Regions from separate parts of the Rhizobium sp. BK008 genome, predicted to be linked through region 2. Evidence: riboswitches for the same ligand, from Rfam matches in the RefSeq annotation. Region 2 holds a riboswitch; the other holds the start of a gene.
What was found. A riboswitch is a leader RNA that binds a small molecule or an ion and turns the genes downstream of it on or off. The one in region 2 is predicted to bind FMN.
Positions count from the first base shown of each region.

Region 1: another riboswitch for FMN. It lies ahead of FHT69_RS03720 (6,7-dimethyl-8-ribityllumazine synthase); the one in region 2 lies ahead of FHT69_RS10090 (DMT family transporter).

Region 1 covers NZ_JACIFK010000001.1:786,485-789,888, reverse strand. The annotation lists gene FHT69_RS03730 (GCG_CRPN prefix-to-repeats domain-containing protein) at 124-432, opposite strand; gene FHT69_RS03725 (SRPBCC domain-containing protein) at 618-1,064, opposite strand; FMN riboswitch at 1,324-1,467, shown strand; gene FHT69_RS03720 (6,7-dimethyl-8-ribityllumazine synthase) at 1,546-1,980, shown strand; gene FHT69_RS03715 (VOC family protein) at 2,331-3,020, shown strand; gene FHT69_RS03710 (cytochrome b) at 3,163-3,404, opposite strand, start outside.
Region 2 covers NZ_JACIFK010000001.1:2,048,340-2,051,743, reverse strand. The annotation lists gene lon (endopeptidase La) at 1-700, shown strand, start outside; gene hupB (DNA-binding protein HupB) at 907-1,182, shown strand; FMN riboswitch at 1,323-1,581, shown strand; gene FHT69_RS10090 (DMT family transporter) at 1,676-2,575, shown strand; gene FHT69_RS10085 (esterase-like activity of phytase family protein) at 2,671-3,404, shown strand, end outside.

The DNA.
Region 1 (3,404 bases), 1.3 Mb from region 2:
TCTCGATCTCATGCATGTCGCCCAAAAGTGCGCAGCGGTTTTGGGACAACAACATGCATAAATCAAAGACTTAAAGCGCGTCGCATGATTCCGGTTTGACGCGACGCGCTTTAAGCGAGACGTTTAGTCATCATCCCGCCAACGACGGTCGCGATCCCAGCGCCTCTCATGGCGCCAGCGCGGGCCATCCCAATCCCGGTGACGCCGCTCCCAGCCCCAGCGGGGCGGACCACCGTAGAAAGCGACTGGCGGCGGGCGGCGCCAGTTTCGCCGGCATTCGCCCCAGCGGGTCAGGTGCCAGCCGCGACCGCAGGCATAGTCGACCTTCGTCACATTGCTCTGCACATTGATTGTTCCAATCGGCATCGCCTCAGCTGTACCGATCGAGAGGCTGCCGGCAAGCAAGGCAGCCGCGATAGAAAGTGCCTTCATCGAGAACTCCATTTCAATCCAGCCGCAATCACTTTAGGAGCGCCAAATTGAACTGGAGATGAACTGCGCGTTCATGTTTTCGGGAGCAAAAGAAGCGCTTTCGGACAGCCGATCGCAGCGCCGGCCGGCAGTATTCCCCGCTGCGGCAAACGCTTCCGGGCACCCTGCTGCCGGCGCAAAACCGTTCATGTCCTGCCGTAAAAAGGATCGGGACCCGGATCACGCCCGGCGGCGACCTCGGTCAGCCGCCCGAGATAATGGGCCCAGCCTTCCGCATGGCCGGCGCATTGATCGGCGCTGGGCAGGCCGCTATGAGTGAGCCGCAGCAGCGTTCCGCCGCCCTGCTCGATCAGGTCGATCTCGACCAGGCTCGATCCCGGCGGTACCACTTCGCTGCCGTCCCAGCCGAAACTGTAGGCAAGGCGATGAACCGGCACCACCTCGCGAAACGAGCCGCGCGCAAAGCGGGCGCCGGTGACATTGACGAGATAGAGCCCGCCGGGTTGCGGCTCGACCTGCGCTTCCGTTCCCATCCAGCGCAGGATCTTCTCCGGATCGGTCATCAGCGCAAACACCGCAGCCGGCGGCGCCGCGATATGCGCCTCGCGGTGAACGACGAAAGATTCTGGCATCACTCCCTCCCATGGTGGCTGTCGCCTGCCCCGCCTCGGGCGAAGACGGCGTATCCTGTTCCGTTATGTTGTTCCGACGTGGATGTCCTCACCCGAGCATGTAGGGGCAAGCCCATCCTCAGCAAGAGGCATCGGCTGTTCGCCATCGACGGAGAAACGAAACCGCCACTTTGCGAGCCTTGATCCGCATCGACAGATTCATCGATCACGAAAGCACTTCCGACCTATTGCCAGCCCGCCGCCTTCCCCCTATTGTCGCCGCCGTTCTCAGGGCGGGGTGAAAGTCCCTACCGGCGGTATGCAGTTCCGATTGCGAGCCCGCGAGCGCCTTCTTAAGGAAGGGTCAGCAGATCAGGTGAGATGCCTGAGCCGACGGTCATAGTCCGGATGAAAGAGAACGTGCGTTCCTGCCGCCCTTGCGGCTGTCGGGAACGTTCGTGATCGCCTTGGGTGATGTGTCTGTTCGCCAAAGGAGATTACCATGACACCCACCCGCTACGCCTTCGTCAAAGCCAGCTGGCACGCCGACATCGTCGACCGCGCCCTTGATGGCTTCTATCAGCTCGTTCCGCCCGAGCAGGTCGATGTGTTCGATGTTCCCGGCGCATTCGAGATGCCGCTGCTGTCGCGCGATCTCGCCGCAACCGGGCGCTATGGCGCCGTCATTGCCGCCGCCTTCGTCGTCGACGGCGGCATTTACCGCCACGAATTCGTCGCGCAGGCCGTCGTCGATGGGCTGATGCGCGCCGGCATGGATACCGGCGTGCCGGTGCTGTCGGTTTCGCTGACGCCGCATCAGTATCAGGAAACCGAACACCACAAGCAGATCTACCGTGCGCACTTCATCGAAAAAGGGCGCGAGGCAGCAAAGGCGGCCCTGACGATCGGCAAAACCCGCGCCGCTCTCGCCGCGTAGAAGGATCCATCTTCCCGCACGCGGCTCGATGAGCCGCAACACAAGAGACGAAGACGGCGGGAACAAACCCGCCGCCTCACCGGATCGACTGATCCTTGCCACCCCGCGGGTCGGAAACGACACGCCCGCGGGTCGGAAACGACACGCCCGCGGGTCGGAAACGACACGCCCAAGGGTGGGGAACGACACGTCCGCGGATCGGAGCGACAGGCCCTGCGTCGCAGCGGAATCCGCCAATACCGGCCAAATCCGACAGAATAATTGATTCGACGGCCCGACCGCACTGTGGTCCACTGACTGCTGACATGTATCGCCATTCTTAACGCATCCCAAACCCCATGGAGCTGAAGATGAGCAATGCACTGCGCAGCGAAACCCCCATGCAAACCCCAAAATCACAGCCTGTCGACACCAAGCTCGAGGTGGTCGTCATCCCCGTTTCCGACGTCGACCGCGCCAAACGCTTTTACGACGGCTTGGGTTGGCGGCTCGACGCCGACTTTGCCAATGATGCCGATTTCCGAGTGATCCAGTTTACCCCGCCCGGCTCCGGCTGCGCGATCATCTTCGGCAAGAACGTCACCGCCGCAGCCCCGGGTTCCGCCCAGGGACTCTACCTGATCGTCTCCGATATCGAGGCTGCCCGTCGCGATCTGATCGCCCGCGGCGTCGAGGTCAGCGACATGTTTCATGACGCTGCCGGCGTCTATGCCGGCAAGGACGAGCCCTATCTGTTCGGGCGGCTGCGCATCGCAGGCCGCGATCCCGAACATCGCAGCTACCGCTCCTTCGCCTCGTTCAAGGATCCGGACGGCAACGGCTGGCTGTTCCAGGAAGTCACCACGCGGCTGCCCGGACGCATCGACGCCGACGAAACGAAATTCACGACTTCCACCGAGCTTGCGGCAGCACTGCGCCGCGCGGCAACCGCCCACGGCGAACACGAGAAGCGAAACGGCGGCAAGCACGACGAAGGCTGGCCGGACTGGTACGCCGAATACATGGTCAGCGAACAGGCCGGCAAGCAGTTGCCGCTATAGGCACGGGCTCCAGCGTCATCGCAGACGGCAACATCGTTTGACAAACGTCTCGGCACGCATCGCGCCGAGACGTTTTATCGTGTCTTTGCCTTCCTCGTAGCGGCTCTCGGTTCAGACACCCTCGCCGCCTCGTCAGCCGACCTCAGCCGCCATACCACATCCGCCGCAGCAGGTGATCGCCGCGAACGAGTTGGTGATAGAGCGCAGCGCCGGCATGGAAGACCAGCAGGCCGACAAGCAGCAAGGCGCCTAACCCATGCGGGCCACGCGGCGGATAGGCAGTGAAATCAGGCAGCATGGCGCCGGGCGCCCCGAAGACGGCGGGAGCGGCACCGCTGAGGATCATCATCCCGATGCCGCTGGCGACCATGCCGAGAATGAAGA
Region 2 (3,404 bases):
CGCCAACATCTCCGACTATCTGGGCGTCCCGCGCTTCCGCCATGGCGAAGCCGAGGGCGAGGATCAGGTCGGCGTCGTGACCGGTCTTGCCTGGACGGAGGTCGGCGGCGAGCTGCTGACCATCGAAGGTGTGATGATGCCGGGCAAGGGCCGCATGACGGTCACCGGCAATCTGAAGGACGTCATGAAGGAATCGATCTCGGCAGCGGCCTCCTATGTCCGCTCGCGCGCCGTCGATTTCGGCATCGAGCCGCCGCGCTTCGACAAGAGCGACATCCACGTGCACGTGCCGGAAGGCGCGACACCGAAGGACGGCCCCTCGGCCGGCGTCGCCATGGCAACCGCGATCGTCTCGATCATGACCGGTATCCCGGTGAGCAGGCATGTGGCCATGACCGGTGAAATCACCCTTCGCGGCCGTGTGCTGCCGATCGGCGGTCTCAAGGAAAAGCTGCTCGCAGCGCTTCGCGGCGGCATCAAGAAGGTGCTGATCCCGGAAGAAAACGCCAAGGACTTGGCGGAGATTCCGGACAACGTGAAGAACAACATGGAGATCATCCCGGTATCCCGCATGGGCGAGGTGATCAAGCATGCGCTGATCCGGCGGCCGGAGCCGATCGAATGGGACGGCACGGTGGAAACGCCCGTCATCGCAACGGTCGAAGGCCTCGATGAGACGGGCGCAACCATAGCGCATTGAGTGGCCTGTGCCACATTTATGCCCCATTGGGACAAAACACGCAAAAAGGCTGGCGGAAACGCCAGCCTTTTTTGTGAAAACGTCATGTAGACGCTTGCTTTTCCTTGATTTGCAGGGCTTTTGGGTTTCCGGCGGGCCTGATGAAACCTATTCTGCGCCTAGCTTACATTTGAGTCGTTTCATACCATTTAGAAAGGGGTGGAAACATGAACAAGAATGAACTCGTGTCCGCAGTAGCCGAAAAGGCAGGACTGACGAAGTCTGACGCGGCTTCCGCTGTTGACGCGGTTTTCGACGTTGTCCAGGCTGAACTCAAGAACAAGGGCGACATCCGCCTCGCGGGTTTCGGCAGCTTCACCGTTTCTCATCGCGCTGCAACGAAGGGCCGTAACCCGTCCACGGGCGCTGAAGTCGACATTCCGGCTCGCAACGTGCCGAAATTCACGCCCGGCAAGGGCCTGAAGGATGCCGTCAACGGCTGATCTGAGATTATCCGCCAACCGGAAACGAGACCGGTTGTGCAGGATTTGAGAGGGGGTTCGGCTTGCCGGACCCCTTTTGCTTTGCCGGACCTTTTTGCTTTGGTTGATCTTGCCGCCGCGCGGGCTTTGATCTACGACATTTCTGTTCTCAGGGCGGGGTGAAACTCCCCACCGGCGGTAAGGGTCTACAGCGCCGCGCGTCTTTTCAGACGCGCAAAGGACGCTGTAGCATTTTAAGTTGCTGCATAATTTTTCCCTTAAATCGGTTCCGATTTAAGGAAATTATCCAGTAGGCTCAAGCCCGCGAGCGCCTTCTCTCATGTCGAAGCGGGGGAGGGGTCAGCAGATCCGGTGCGATTCCGGAGCCGACGGTTAAAGTCCGGATGGAAGAGAATGAGTGTCGGCTGTGCGAAGGGCAGGGGTCTGCCCCGTGTCGCTTGGTCGTGGCTCATGCGTCCTGATTTATGTTGGTCCCTGGTTTCGGATGAGAGACATGAATCAGACTTCCCTAGCCGCAGAGCCGTCTCGCGCCGTTGTCGGCGCCCTCTGGATGGTCCTTGCCGGCATTGCTTTTTCGCTTCTCAACGTCGTCACCCAATGGCTGACGATGAAGCTTGCCTTCCCCTCGGCCCCGGCCGCCTTCTGGCAATATGGCTTCGCTTTCCTGTTCTCGCTGCCCTTCCTTCGCAGGCTCGGCCTTGCGGCGATGCGCACGCGCTATCCCTGGCGTCACCTGGCGCGCGTCGCACTTGCCGCGCTCGGCGTCGAGGCCTGGATCGCCGGCCTTGCTTCGGTGCCGATCTGGCAGGCGATCGCATTGGTGATGACCTCACCCTTCTTCATCATTCTGGGCGCCCGGCTTTTCCTTGGCGAGCGCGTCGGCCCGGCCCGCTGGGCGGCGACCGCGGCCGGTTTCACCGGAGCGATGATCATTCTGCAGCCCTGGTCGGACGGTTTTGGCTGGGCGGCTCTCCTGCCCGTGCTCTCGGCGCTATTATGGGGCGCCTCGTCGCTGATCACCAAGAGCCTGACGGGCATCGAACGACCGGAGACGATCACCGTCTGGCTGCTCGTGCTGCTGACGCCGATCAATGGCGGGCTGGCGCTCGCGGCAGGCTTTGCCGTGCCGACCGGGGCGACCCTTGCCCTGTTCCTGCTGGCGGGGCTTTTGACCGCGGCAGCCCAGTATTTCCTCACTCTTGCCTATGCCGCAGCCGATGCCGCCTATGTCCAGCCTTTCGACGATCTGAAGCTGCCGTTGAACGTGCTGGCCGGTTGGCTGTTCTTCGGTTATGCGCCGGCGGGTTATCTCTGGTTGGGAGCGGCTCTGATCCTCTCCGCGTCGCTTTTCATCATGCGAAACGAGATGCGCAGGGAGCGCAAACCCGCCTGAGGTGATCCGGCGAAAAATGCCGCCTCTGTCATGCCTCTGTCATGCCGCTCCCGCAGAAAACTCATGTTTCGAATATTCGACACATGGGGGATTTCATGACCATTTCATCGCGCAAGGCAGCGCTTGCTGCCGTGCTTCTCGCATCCGTCGCCTTTCCGGCCGCGGCCGAACCAGTTTTCAACCGCATCGCTTCCTTCCCGGTCGCCCAGAACCTGCCTGATGACAAGGACAAGCTGTCGGTCAGCTCCGCCGAAATCATCACTGCGACCGACGACGGCAACACGCTGATCTATAGCGACAGCCCGCTCGGCGCGATCGGCTTCATCGACATCACCGACGCCAAGGCTCCGAAAGCCGGCGGCGCTGTCATGATGGACGGTGAGCCGACCTCGGTCACCTCGAGCGCCGGCAAGGCGCTCGTCGCCGTCAACACCTCCGAAAGCAAGGCAAAGCCCTCGGGGCGTCTCGCGATCGTCGATGTCGCGACCAGGAAGATCGAGAGCACTTGCGATCTCGGCGGCCAGCCGGATTCGATCGCCCTCAACAAGGACAAGACGCTCGGCGCCATCGCCATCGAAAACGAGCGTGACGAAGAGGTCAATGACGGCAAGATCCCGCAGATGCCGGCCGGCGACCTCGTCGTCTTCCAGGTCAGGAACGGCACCGTCGATTGCGGCACCATCAAGCATGTGGCGCTGACCGGCCTTGCCGGCGTCGCCCCGGAGGATCCGGAGCCGGAATTCGTCGCCTTCAACGGGTTGAACGAGATTGCGCTGACGCTGCAGGAAAACAACGAGATTGTCATCATCGACGCCAATACGGCCGCGGT